DNA from 3 places in the Brevibacillus nigriterrae genome. Region 1 is predicted to be linked to each of the others. Evidence: riboswitches for the same ligand, from Rfam matches in the RefSeq annotation. Region 1 holds a riboswitch; each other region holds the start of a gene.
What was found. Region 1 has a riboswitch for S-adenosylmethionine ahead of ACPW7N_RS07430 (homocysteine synthase). Riboswitches for the same ligand answer to the same signal wherever they lie in the genome.
Positions count from the first base shown of each region.

Region 1 (4,205 bases):
TGTCTTTCATACTCTGGTTGTAGGTGAACCTATCTTCGTGACTGATGTGTATAGGTATTTTTACATGGTACGATAGTTTCGAATTGGTCTTGTCGCTATAGTAGGGGGGATAGGTATGAGGAAGTATCGGTTGAAGTTAATCCTCGGCTCAATCGTTTTGCTAGGGGTAACCACCTTTTTATCTGCTAATCAGCCCTTTGCAGGTACAGGAGCATACGAGACTAACTATAAGATCGATCTGGACTTGAATCCCTCCACAGAGCTGTTAATCGGGGATAATATGAAACCAGGTGATTGGATTACTTCCAACATGGAAGTTCAAAATAACGGGAATATTGACTTTAATTACTCGGTTAGTGCTACCCAGCAAGCAGGTTCAGAGGAACTTTATAATCAAATTGTGCTAACTGTTTCTGATAGCAAAGGCAAACTATATGAAGGGCTTCTTCATGATCTGAATCAACTCCCCTTGGGGACGATTGCCAGCTTCCAGAAAGCCAATATTACATTTGTTGCGAAATTTCCTTATGAGGCAGGAAATGAGTTTCAGAGAAAACAAACTGCATTTTCGTTAGATTTTCAAGCGATTGGACACGAACAACAAATTCCTGATGGAGACTGCTTCGAACCTCCGTTTAGCAATCAGAACTTCACTCTGCACCAGAAGTCGACGGTTCCTATTAAATTTCATCTACACGATCCATCAGGACAACTGGAAACTGCCTCTCGTAGTGATGTCCGCCTTGAAGTTACAGGGCCTGGCGTGAATGGAGGCACGGTCAGCTACGTGTTCAGTATGAAAGATGGAACACTGAAGTTTGATAATAAAGTTGATGAACCTCATTACTTAGCAAGATTCTCTACGTTTGATTATCCTGTGAAGAACGACGGAACTTACGTGGCTACGGTGTATGTGGGCAACCAAGCATATTGTGCCAAAGAATTCATGGTGTTAGAACATGGCAGCCGTTCGAATTAACCTAAAAAATAAAGATAGCATAACCTGTAAAACGAAAAGAGCTTTCCCTTATGAGAAGGGGAAGCTCTTTTTTGGATCGATCTGGTTTTGGTTAGGCTAATGCAGCTTTCAATGCTTGATCCAAATCTTCGAGGATATCTTCAATCGCCTCTGTACCGATGGAGAGACGGATCAACTCTGGATTTACACCTGCAAGACGCTGTGCTTCCTCGGTAAGTTGCTGGTGCGTAGTGCTCGCAGGATGAATAATCAGCGATTTGGAATCACCCACGTTAGCCAGATGAGAGAACAACTTAACGTTCTCAATCAGCTTCTTGCCTTCTTCTACGCCGCCTTTGATCCCGAACGTAAGGATGGCGCCTTGCCCTTTTGGCAGGTATTTTTTCGCCAACTGATACTGGGAGTCTGTCTCTAGCCCCGGATAGTTGACCCATTCCACATTCGGATGGCTGGCGAGGAACTGGGCTACAGCGAGTGCATTCTGGCTGTGACGCTCTACTCTCAGATGGAGTGTCTCCAGCCCTTGCAGGAACAGGAACGCATTGAACGGAGATACGGCAGCACCAATGTCACGTTGCAATTGTACACGAGCTTTGATGATGTATGCCAGGTTGCCAACAGCCTCCGAGTAGACGACACCGTGGTAGCTTGGATCAGGAGTGGTTAAGCCTGGGAACTTGCCATTGTTCCAGTCAAATTTGCCTGAGTCTACGATAATACCGCCGATGGAAGTCCCATGTCCGCCAATAAATTTGGTAGCGGAGTGAATGACGATATCAGCACCGTGTTCAATTGGGCGGCAGAGGATGGGTGAAGCAAATGTATTGTCTACGATCAACGGAATGCCGTTCTCATGGGCGATGTCAGCAATAGCAGAGATATCAGCTACGTTAATACGTGGGTTACCGATTGTTTCAATAAATACAGCTTTCGTTTTATCGTTAATCTTTTCACGGAAGTTCTCTGGATTGGATTGATCAACAAAGTGTACTTTCACGCCAAGCTTCGGAAGGGTATGGGCAAACAAATTATACGTTCCGCCATATAAGCTGCTGGAGGACACGACCTCGTCGCCTGCCTGTGCGATGTTCAGGATAGAAAAGGTAATGGCTGCCTGACCAGACGATGTTGCGAGGGCACCGACGCCACCTTCCAGTAACGCAACTCGCTTTTCGAATACATCCTGGGTAGGGTTCATGATGCGAGTATAAATATTTCCGAACTCTTTCAAAGCAAACAAATTCGCAGCATGCTCGGCATCACGGAATACATACGATGAAGTCTGGTAAATCGGAACGGCACGAGATCCTGTTACCGGATCAACCTCCTGTCCTCCGTGTAGTGCGATCGTTTCTGGTCTCCACTGTTGGTCTGCCATGTACATCATCTCTCCTTTAGATAAATGGGGAAATAAAAAAGCCTTCCTCTGAGTAGAGGAAGGCGCATACACTAACGGTCGCTACATTCATCTCTCAGAATCAATTGGATTCTGCAGGATTTAGCACCTTGCATGTTGTCATGCCGGTTGCCGGGTTTCATCGGGCCAGTCCCTCCACCACTCTTGATGAGTTTTTAAGTTTTATGAAAATTCATCCATTTTTGTATTGGTTTTAATTCTAAGCGTGCTGGTCGGAATTGTCAACATAAAAAAGTTAATATTTGCTATAGTGAAATTTATACAAATATTGGAAACTTTATGTAGAAAAATGCGTATTACAGGATAGGCACCATCTCAGATAACTGCAGTTTCATTGTAGAAAAGAAATGAGGGTGAAAACGTGCATGTTGGATACGATTTTTCTTATCTGTATCGGATTCGGTTTGCTTTATGCTTGCGTGACGTTGCTCTTTGGAGATAGCGGCGGGTGGCTGGATCATTTTCAAATCCCTGTTATCCAACCGTTGACACTGGTGAGCGGGATTACAGTATTTGGGGGAAGTGGATTTTTGCTTACAAGACTTACTACCTTCACCACGCTCACTACCATTCTCTTAAGTTTGTTAAGCGGTGCCATTATCGCTATTCTTTCGTATTTTATCTGGATTGAACCAATGAATCATGCGGAAACATCAACAGGGTACTCCATCATGCAACTGGTGGGCAGGGTTGGAGAAGTATGGACGACGGTTCCTGCAACTAGTCTAGGAGAAATTGTCATCCCAATGGTAAATGGAACGACTAACCACATGGCTGCAAGCTGGTTGAAGGAGCCGATACCGGAGGGAACCAAAGTGATTGTAGTGGAAGTCAAGGACCACGTTTTGTACGTAAAGCCGCACATATAAGAATTTGATAAGGGAGTGTTCCGTTTGACAGAACCATCGATTCTCATCACAGTCGTAGCTGTACTTGCGGTGCTGGTAGTTCTGGGTATTGCCTTTTGGGCGAGATACAAGACAGTCGGTGCCGACCAGGCGATGATCGTAACAGGCAGTTATCTCGGAAGCAAGAATGTGTTGACGGATGAATCGGGACGCAAGATGAAGATCGTGCGAGGCGGAGGTGCGTTCATCCTGCCCATTTTCCAACAAGCGAATTTCCTCAGTTTGCTATCCCATAAACTCGATGTCTCAACGCCGGAAGTTTACACCGAACAAGGGGTTCCGGTCATGGCCGACGGGGTAGCGATTATCAAGGTAGGCGGTTCCATCGAAGATATCGCAACCGCTGCCGAGCAGTTTATGGGCAAATCGGATGAAGCACTGCAAGGTGAGGCGCAAGAAGTGCTGGAAGGTTACCTTCGTGCGATCCTCGGCAGCATGACAGTAGAAGAGATTTATAAGAATCGGGAGCGTTTTGCTCAGGAAGTTCAGTCGGTTGCTGCCAAAGACCTCAAGAAGATGGGCTTGTCAGTTGTCAGCTTTACGATTAAAGATGTACGAGACAAGAACGGGTATCTAGCTGCTCTGGGTATCCCGCAAATTGCTGCGGTGAAACGGGATGCGGTCATTTCACAGGCAGAGGCTGACAAGGAAGCACGGATTAAACAGGCGGAAGCAGAGCAAGAAGCACGTAAAGCGGAATTGCTCAAAGAAACCAACATTGCGGAAGCGGAGAAAGAAAAGGAACTGAAGGTCGCTTCCTACAAACAGGAACAAGACCGAGCCAAAGCAGCAGCCGACCAGGCGTACAAACTGCAAGAAGTGATGACCAAACAACAGGTAACGGAAGAAGAAATGAAGATTGACATCGTGCGCAAGCAGAAGGAAATCGAGCTGGAAGAAA
Region 1 is NZ_JBNCMT010000007.1:126,958-131,162, forward strand. It holds gene ACPW7N_RS07425 (hypothetical protein) at 116-979, shown strand; gene ACPW7N_RS07430 (homocysteine synthase) at 1,071-2,357, opposite strand; SAM riboswitch class I at 2,442-2,550, opposite strand; gene ACPW7N_RS07435 (NfeD family protein) at 2,762-3,265, shown strand; gene ACPW7N_RS07440 (flotillin family protein) at 3,290-4,205, shown strand, end outside.

Region 2 (4,205 bases), on a different contig from region 1:
AGAACCACACGCATTAACCAATAAAACATCATTTGGATTTAATTTTAAAACTTCTGTACAAGTCACCCAAGCCGTAATTGGATTTATATACATTTGCGAAGCTGTAAAATCATCAATTGAATCAGGTATTAATACTGTAAAATCTGCTGATGTCTTAACAAATTCCTGCCATGTGCCTTCCCCACGCAAAGGTAACACCCGTTTACCAATAAGATCTCGAGAAGCTAAAGGACCTACATATTCTACAATACCCACTCCTTCATAACCGGGGATATTAGGTAAAGAAATACGATGAGAATAAGCGCCTCTAATTGGAATTAAGTCAGAAGGGTTTATAGGACGTGCTAACATTCGAACAAGGACTTCATTATCTTTTGGTGGTTCTATACTTTTATATTCAATTTTTAATACCTCTTTAGGACTACCGAATTCGTAGAATCTAATACATTTTGCATCCAAAATAATAAGTCTCCTTAATATAAAACAGATTTATTTAATTATACCATCTTGAATTAACCTGCCCTTTAAGGTGGCAAGGCCACCAATATTATGAACCGCACCCCGTCAAGTAGACAGTATAAAAAACAAAAATAACCTATGCGGCCCTGGCCTTGTTTTGTTGAGTGTATTAATACCCCAGATAGATTTAAAAATAGTAGTACAGAAACTTGGATACCGAAACTCCTTTGTTCAATCTGAAACACCCAAATAGCTATTTGAAGGAGTTAGAGATCATGAATGCACTTATTGTCTACGCCCATCCTGAACCAAAGTCTTTTAATGGAGCATTAAAGGATCTTGCCATTACTGTTTTGACAGCAAATGGTCATCAAGTCAAAGTGTCTGATTTGTATGCAATGAAATGAAATGCAAAGCTGTTGCTGACCGCAATGATTTTCTCATTATGGAGAACTCGGAATTTTTAAAATACCAGCTTGAACAAAAGCATGCTTCAAAAACGAACAGCTTTGCCGAGGATATCCGAGAAGAACAAGAAAAACTTCTTTGGGCTGATTTTGTAATCTTCCAGTTCCCATTATGGTGGTACTCTGTCCTAGCTATACTGAAAGGCTGGTTTGATCGAGTCTTTGCTTCAGGTTTTGTTTATGGCAATGAAGTTGGAAGATATGATACGGGTGGACTCAAAGGCAAGAAAGCGATGTTGTCCACTCTCACCGGTTTCTCCACAGAATGCCTATACGCCATATGGAATGGATAGCGATATACACGAGAAGATCCTTTATCATATTAATCATGGGATCCTCTATTTTTCTGGTCTTGAACCTGTTGAACCGTTTATTGCCTGGACTCCCGCACGAGATGAGGAAGCCAGAATTCAATACTTGGAAGGTTACAAAAAGCGTCTTAAACATCTTTCTGAAATACGTTCTATCCCCTATCATCCAAGTTCTCATTTTGATGAGCATCACCAATTGAAACCAGAGTACAGGTAATAGCTATCTTCACTAAAATTTTGTATCCCAGAGAACGAATTCTGGGATATTTTATATTTTTACCAAAGACGAAGTGTCATAATGTCACGAGTTATTACACTATCCTACCCGTTAGCTTAACGCCGTCGCCAGTCTACTACTTTATTATCTAGTCTAAAACTACTAGATATTAACCAAAACTACCTATTACAAAAATGATAACGTTTTCAACACTTCACCGTATAAAATTGATATTGACAATCAGTTTAGTCGGGATTATGATTTGTTTATCCAAAAATTAAATAAACTCTTATCGAGAGAGACTGAGGGATCAGGCCCTATGACGTCCGGCAACCTCCAGCAATGGAACGGTGCCACTTCCTGCAGAATGAAATTCATTCTGAGAGATAAGTCGTTCACTTATTAACGATGCCTCTTTCGAATGAAAGGGGCTTTTGTTTTTGGGTGACGGGCATAAGGAGGCAGTAGATGATTGAAGTAAAAGAGCTGGTGAAAGAATACAACACCAAAAAAGGAACGGTTACAGGAGTAGATCGGGTTTCGTTACAAATCAACAAAGGCGAAATCTTCGGAATCGTCGGATATAGTGGAGCAGGGAAAAGCTCGTTGCTTCGATGCCTGAATCTTCTGGAAAAACCTACGTCCGGACAAATCCTGATCGATGGAATCGAACTGACATCATTAACAGAAAAAGATCTCCGAAATGCGAGACAAAAGATCGGAATGATTTTTCAGCACTTCTATCTAGTCAGCTCCAAAACGGTATTCGAAAATGTGGCGTTTGCCCTGAAGGCAGCACATAAATCAAAAGAAGAAATCGAAGAGAGGGTAAAGGAACTGTTAGAGATGGTCGGTCTTTCGGACAAGTGTGATGTCTATCCGTCACAACTGAGCGGTGGACAGAAACAGCGAGTCGGAATCGCCAGGGCACTTGCCAACAACCCATCTGTTCTGCTCTGTGATGAGGCGACGTCAGCACTCGATCCGAGCACAACCCAATCCATCCTTGCTCTCTTAAAAAAGATCAATCAGGAAATCGGCCTAACCATTGTACTCATTACACATGAGATGGAAGTGGTCAAAGAGATTTGTGACCGCATGGCGATTATGCAGGATGGTCAGATCATTGAACAGGGCCCGGTATATGAGATTTTTGCCAATCCGATCAAGCCATTGACGAAGACCTTTATCAACAGCATCTTGCAGTTTGACTTGCCGGATCACCTGATCAAACAACGAAAAGGCAGAATCATCAAAATTCATTTCAAAGGCTCCATCGCTGAAGAATCAGTTGTGTCTGATGTATTCCAGAAGCATCAGGTGAAAGGAAATATTCTGCATGGAAAAATTGAGTACATACAGAATACGCCACTCGGTATTTTCATCATGGAACTGGTCGGGGAGCAAGCGGAAGTAGAGGGCGCTGTACAATATCTGATTCAGCGGACGAACCATCTGGAGGTGTTGTACGATGCTGTTTGAGACACTGATCGAACTCATTCCAGAGCTGAACAAGGCTTTTTTTGAGACGATTTACATGGTCGGCATCTCGCTTGTAGTGTCTGTCATTGCGGGTCTTCCGCTTGGTGTCATTCTTTTCGTCACCGACCGAGGGTTGTTCCTGGAGAACACTCCTTTGAAAAATGTGATCGGGTTTGTAGTGAACATGGTTCGTTCCATTCCGTTCATCATCCTGCTTGTAGCACTGCTTCCGCTGACCAATCTCATTACGGGAACAACGATTGGGCCCACGGCGGCATCTGTCTCGCTCTCTGTGGCAGCGATTCCGTTTTTCGCCCGATTGGTTGAGACGTCACTGAGAGAGATCGATAAGGGCGTCATCGAAGCAGCGGTTTCCGTAGGGGCATCCCCCTGGATGATCATCAAGGATGTACTCATCCCGGAAGCCCGTCACGGCATCATTCAAGGGATTACGATTACCACGATCAGCTTGATTGCCTATTCTGCGATGGCAGGCATTGTCGGGGGAGGCGGTATCGGTGATTTGGCGATTCGCTTCGGTTACTACCGCTATGACAACACCGTGATGATTACGACGGTCGTGATTTTGATTTGTCTGGTTCAGTTGATTCAGTATGGCGGTGACTTCATCGCCAGAGTTGCAAATAAACGGTCATGACCGTTTATTTGCTGACCGCGAGCGGTCACATCAACCTTCATGAAAAACGTCGAGACGTTTTTCACAGAAAACGATAATTACAACATTCTAGGAGGCACACAAAATGAAAAAGTTTCAATCATTGCTCTTATCTCTCACTTTGATCCTATCCGTTGGTTTGCTTGCTGCTTGTGGTGGCGAAAAACCTGCCGCTAGTGGAGGTACCGCTTCGAAAGAATTAAAAATCGGAGCAACCGCAGGCCCATACAGCGACATGGTAACGAAAGCGATCAAGCCGCTTTTGGAAAAGAAAGGCTACACCGTGAATGTAGTAGAATTCAACGACTATGTGCAACCGAATCTTGCATTGTCTAAAGGTGATCTGAACGCCAACCTGTTCCAACACAAAATCTATCTGGAGAAATTTGCGGCTGAACATAAACTGGAGCTCTCTGAATTGATCTCTGTGCCAACTGCTCCAATGGGCATCTACTCCAAAAAGTTCAAGTCTCTTGAAGAAGTGGCAGATGGCAGTGCAATTGCAATTCCGAATGACCCGACGAATGCAGCACGTGCGTTCCTGATTTTGCAAGACGCTGGTTTGATCAAGCTTGATGCTTCTGCTAATCCGC
Region 2 is NZ_JBNCMT010000004.1:80,751-84,955, reverse strand. It holds gene ACPW7N_RS04325 (zinc-dependent alcohol dehydrogenase family protein) at 1-459, opposite strand, end outside; gene ACPW7N_RS04320 (NAD(P)H-dependent oxidoreductase) at 735-866, shown strand; gene ACPW7N_RS04315 (NAD(P)H-dependent oxidoreductase) at 863-1,219, shown strand; SAM riboswitch class I at 1,741-1,847, shown strand; gene ACPW7N_RS04310 (methionine ABC transporter ATP-binding protein) at 1,923-2,936, shown strand; gene ACPW7N_RS04305 (methionine ABC transporter permease) at 2,926-3,594, shown strand; gene ACPW7N_RS04300 (MetQ/NlpA family ABC transporter substrate-binding protein) at 3,698-4,205, shown strand, end outside.
Region 2: it holds a riboswitch for S-adenosylmethionine, as region 1 does, so the genes downstream of both, ACPW7N_RS04310 (methionine ABC transporter ATP-binding protein) here and ACPW7N_RS07430 (homocysteine synthase) in region 1, are expected to answer to the same signal.

Region 3 (4,205 bases), on a different contig from region 1:
GATACCGAGCCCTTTGATCAATTCTTGCCCCTTGATTGTGAATGCCCGCTGCCCAAAGTAAAGCTCCGAGATCACGTTATTGCTGATCGTATGGACGTGAAAGCATGCTCCAGCGGTTGGGATGTGCCGATAAACGGCTGCATGAATCAAGGTTTCCGCCGATGGTCGCAAGGTGGTCTCTTCTACTGGTTGGGCCGATTCATTTACCAGCAAGTAATCTTCAGGTGTGCATTTTGTTTTGTCTTTGCCGCTGGCAGTTACTGCAAAGAGTAGCGGGTCACTTGTCAATTTAATCGACAGATTGCCGCTTGTGCCGGGGAACCAATCACGTCTGGCAAAGGTCATTTTGGCCTCATCCAGCCTCAGATAAGCGTCGGCTCGCAGTTGCTCCAAATCGCTCATGCTAGCGCACCTCCTGTCCGTTCGTTATCTGCTCCAAGGCGTCAATCACATCAAAGAAGGTTGAGAATGGGCGATAGGGCAACTGCAGTTCGTTACATTTGGTTTCCAGCAGAGATCGGGCTATGACAAAGTCGGCGATCTTGGCTCCTGCCAAATCCGTAATGCTGTCACCAATCACGATTCGGTAATGGGTGGATGGATCGTATTGTCTGATAATTGCTGTCTTGCACATACCGCAATCCGTTGTGCAGTGTTCATCGCATGCATGAGGCCAGGTAATCGTGATCGTGTCTTGAGAGAAATCGCTGCCGTTGCAATAGATATGCTCATCCAAGCCATAAGGAGCGAGCATGGGATAGACGAAGAAATCAATGCCGCCGCTTGTAATCAAGAGAGTGATATCCTGTTTTTTGCAGTATTGGATAAATTCAGCAAACCCTGCTCGAATCCTTGCTTCTCGTAATAGGAAATCAACAATATCTTGTTTACGATGAGAGGGAATAGTGGCAAACAGTTTGCCCACACCTTCCCGAATCGAGATCTGCTGGCCCAGAATTTGATCGGTCAACTCTTCCCAGCCAGGTAGAGCAAATTCTCGCATGATGGCAATGATATTGTCTTTTTCCGTGATTGTGCCATCGAAGTCACAAAAGAGAACGACTTGTTTTTGCATTACTTTTGCCCCCACTTATCTAAAGCAATCGCCAAAGCCTCACTGTTCGTTGCCGCTTCGGCTAATGGAATTCCACTAACGACTGCTTCAATTGCTGTTATGAATGCTCTAGCTCCGATTGTTGCTCCACCAGGATGGCCGTGGATGCCGCCACCTGCGTTCACCACCTGATCCAGTCCGAAATCTGCGTAAAGTTGAGGTACTAACCCCGGATGAATCCCTGCTGACGGAACAGGGAAAGAGCGTTTCAACTGACTGTCATTTACGGTTAAATTAGCTGCAAGCTGAAGTGCTTCTTGTTTATCCAATGCGACATTTCCATAAGGAGAAGGGAACAGAACTAGATCCGCACCTGCAAGCCGCATCAGTTTACCCAATAATAGGGACGTCCGGATGCCGTAGTCAGGTGAAGGGTACAGCGCACCAGCCAGTGCTGGATGGGCCATCAGCGGGACGGTGATATCGGGATCGGCTGCGAGCCGATGCAGGGTGTCGAATCCAAAGCTGAGTACGTTAAACAGCAAGCATTGGGCTCCGTTATCGATCGCACGCTTCGCATTATCTAGCAATTCATGGGAAGGGCCCGTGAGATTTGCTGCATAAAGCACGGGTTTGCCTGTTTCTTGCTGTACTTCCTCGGCTATTTGACGGAAAGCACGGATTCGCTCAAGAAACGGCGCCTGATCGTCAGCAAAGAAGATCTCGTCGTCCTTGACCAAATCGAGTCCTCCCAGTGCCTGGGCACGGAATTGTGTCTTCAGTTCATCGAAGGGCAGACCCAGACACGATTTAAATATGCTCATACACAGTGGTCGGTCATGTACACCAAGTATCTCCCTCACGCCGTCGATGCCGTATTTCGGTCCTGGAAAGCCAGCAACAAATGAATCGGGCAATTGTATATCGACTAATTTGATTTTGCCATCCATAGACAGCTTGCCGAATACACCCGTCAAAAGGGAAGGGATATCACGTGTAAAGTTGATTGTTGGATAGCTGATGGTAACTGTCCCCCGGATCTCGCCATTGTCCAACTCTTCCAGCGGTTGAACAGCATGAACTTCTCCAAGATAGGGACGAAGTGCTTCCTGCTTGGCGAGGGGAAGATCGGTCCATGAACCAACAGTCATGCCGACAGCAATCGCAGCAGCTTTTTTATCTAAATCTTTTGCTTGCGTTACGTAGGTTACAAGAATAGAATCACTGCCCACGGATAAGCCTCCTTTGTAGAAAATAAAAAGCCTCCTTCATCGAGAAGGAGGCGGGCTTACGATTGTTCGCTTCTCCTCTCATCTCTCAAAAACCTCAAAATCAGGTTTTTGCAGGATTTAGCACCGTTTCGTACCTGTTTCGTACGCCGGTTGCCGGGCATCATCGGGCCAGTCCCTCCGCCTTCTCACAATAAGAGTAATGTCTGAATATATGGAATTGAGCAACTACAAACACAGTACTCAAATCATAAGACGATTTTTCACAAACGTCAACTTCATTTTTAATTTGCAAAAAGTTGTTGACAACTGGCTTGTACCGTGTGTATGATTCATCGTAATTGCAAATTGAATAGTCTAAATATGGATTTCCTTATCCAGAGACGGTGGAGGGACTGGCCCGATGATACCCAGCAACCGACACATTTCTTGCATCTGTTATCGAGCAAGAAAAGTGCACGGTGCTAATTCCTGCAGAAGAAATAATTCTGGAAGATAAGGGGGAACGACGACGTTATGACAACGTATGCACAGGACCTCTTTTCTTTGGAAAAGAGGTCTTTTTTCATGGTGACATTATCAAAAAATTGGTGTGAGCAAGTTTGGTCGGAGTACAAATATTTAATCATGCTTCACTCGTATTCTACCTATCAGGATATTGTGCAAGCATTCAAGGAACAGAATCAACGTGCGAAAGAAACGGGAAATCGGGATTGGACTCAATTTGCGGACTGGTTATGTGACAAATTACAGGAATGCGAGGTTGATCTTATCGACGAAGGGAATGCACGAAATGCATTGAATCATGCTTTCGGTCACCTGCGTGGCAAGGTAAGTCCTGTGGAAAACGGCTCGTGGCAGCTTCTGCTGTCTACCGACGTGGAGAATGCGTGGCGGGTGTTGTTTCTTCTAGCGATGGAAAGGGGAGACGATACACTCAAACGGTCACGGCTCTTTTCGCCTGCCTGTCCAACCAGTCACGTCTGGATTTCGTATCGTGGAAAAGATTTGTTCGTCAAGCGCAGAGAAGGAAACTGGGAAGTATTGACCCGAGAAGAAATAGCAGATGATATAGCCGATTGCAAAGTGCACAAATTAGTGGATTACCGCTTGATGGCACAGTTGAACGAGTTGACCAATCCGCTTGACATGTATGAAAAGCAAATGGCTCTTTTAGGCTGATTACAAGGCAGGAATGAGGAGGAAAAGCGATGACATACCGTCCGTTAACTGAACAGGAAGCCGTTGATTATGTTCGTGGTTTACCTAGTTTATTTACGCAAGATTCGCAATTATCAAGCTATGAGATAGGCGATGGGAACCTGAATCTGGTTTTTCATATTCGTGAAGAAGCAACTGGCAAAAGTGTCATTGTCAAGCAAGCATTGCCGTACGCACGAGTAGTTGGTGAGTCGTGGCCTTTGACACTTGATCGTGCACGGATCGAAAGCTCGGCACTTGCTATTCAAAACAAGCTGGTTCCTGATCTGGTTCCACAGGTTTATCATTTTGATCAAGAGCTTGCCCTTACCGTGATGGAAGACTTGAGTGACCACACGATCATGCGCAAAGGATTGATCCAAGGGGAACAATATCCGCTGTTTGCCAAGCATATCGGTCGATTCCTGGCTGAAACTCTCTTTTTCACATCGGATTTGGGTGTGCATCCGTATGAAAAAAAATCATTAGTCGCAACATTCGTGAATCCAGAGCTTTGCAAAATTACCGAAGATTTGGTGTTTACTGATCCCTATGAAAATGCCGAAACCAATATCTTTAACCCTTTGATTCGCAAAGACGTTGAGGCGATTTGGGCAAACGTACCGCTGAAACGGGAAATTGCGAAGCTGAAGTTTGGCTTCCTCACGAGAGCAGAGGCACTGCTTCATGGCGACCTGCACACGGGTAGCATTTTCGTCACC
Region 3 is NZ_JBNCMT010000004.1:207,317-211,521, reverse strand. It holds gene ACPW7N_RS04995 (methylthioribulose 1-phosphate dehydratase) at 1-402, opposite strand, end outside; gene ACPW7N_RS04990 (2-hydroxy-3-keto-5-methylthiopentenyl-1-phosphate phosphatase) at 404-1,075, opposite strand; gene ACPW7N_RS04985 (2,3-diketo-5-methylthiopentyl-1-phosphate enolase) at 1,075-2,286, opposite strand; SAM riboswitch class I at 2,362-2,483, opposite strand; SAM riboswitch class I at 2,654-2,785, shown strand; gene ACPW7N_RS04980 (YbgA family protein) at 2,851-3,465, shown strand; gene mtnK (S-methyl-5-thioribose kinase) at 3,495-4,205, shown strand, end outside.
Region 3: it holds a riboswitch for S-adenosylmethionine, as region 1 does, so the genes downstream of both, ACPW7N_RS04985 (2,3-diketo-5-methylthiopentyl-1-phosphate enolase) here and ACPW7N_RS07430 (homocysteine synthase) in region 1, are expected to answer to the same signal.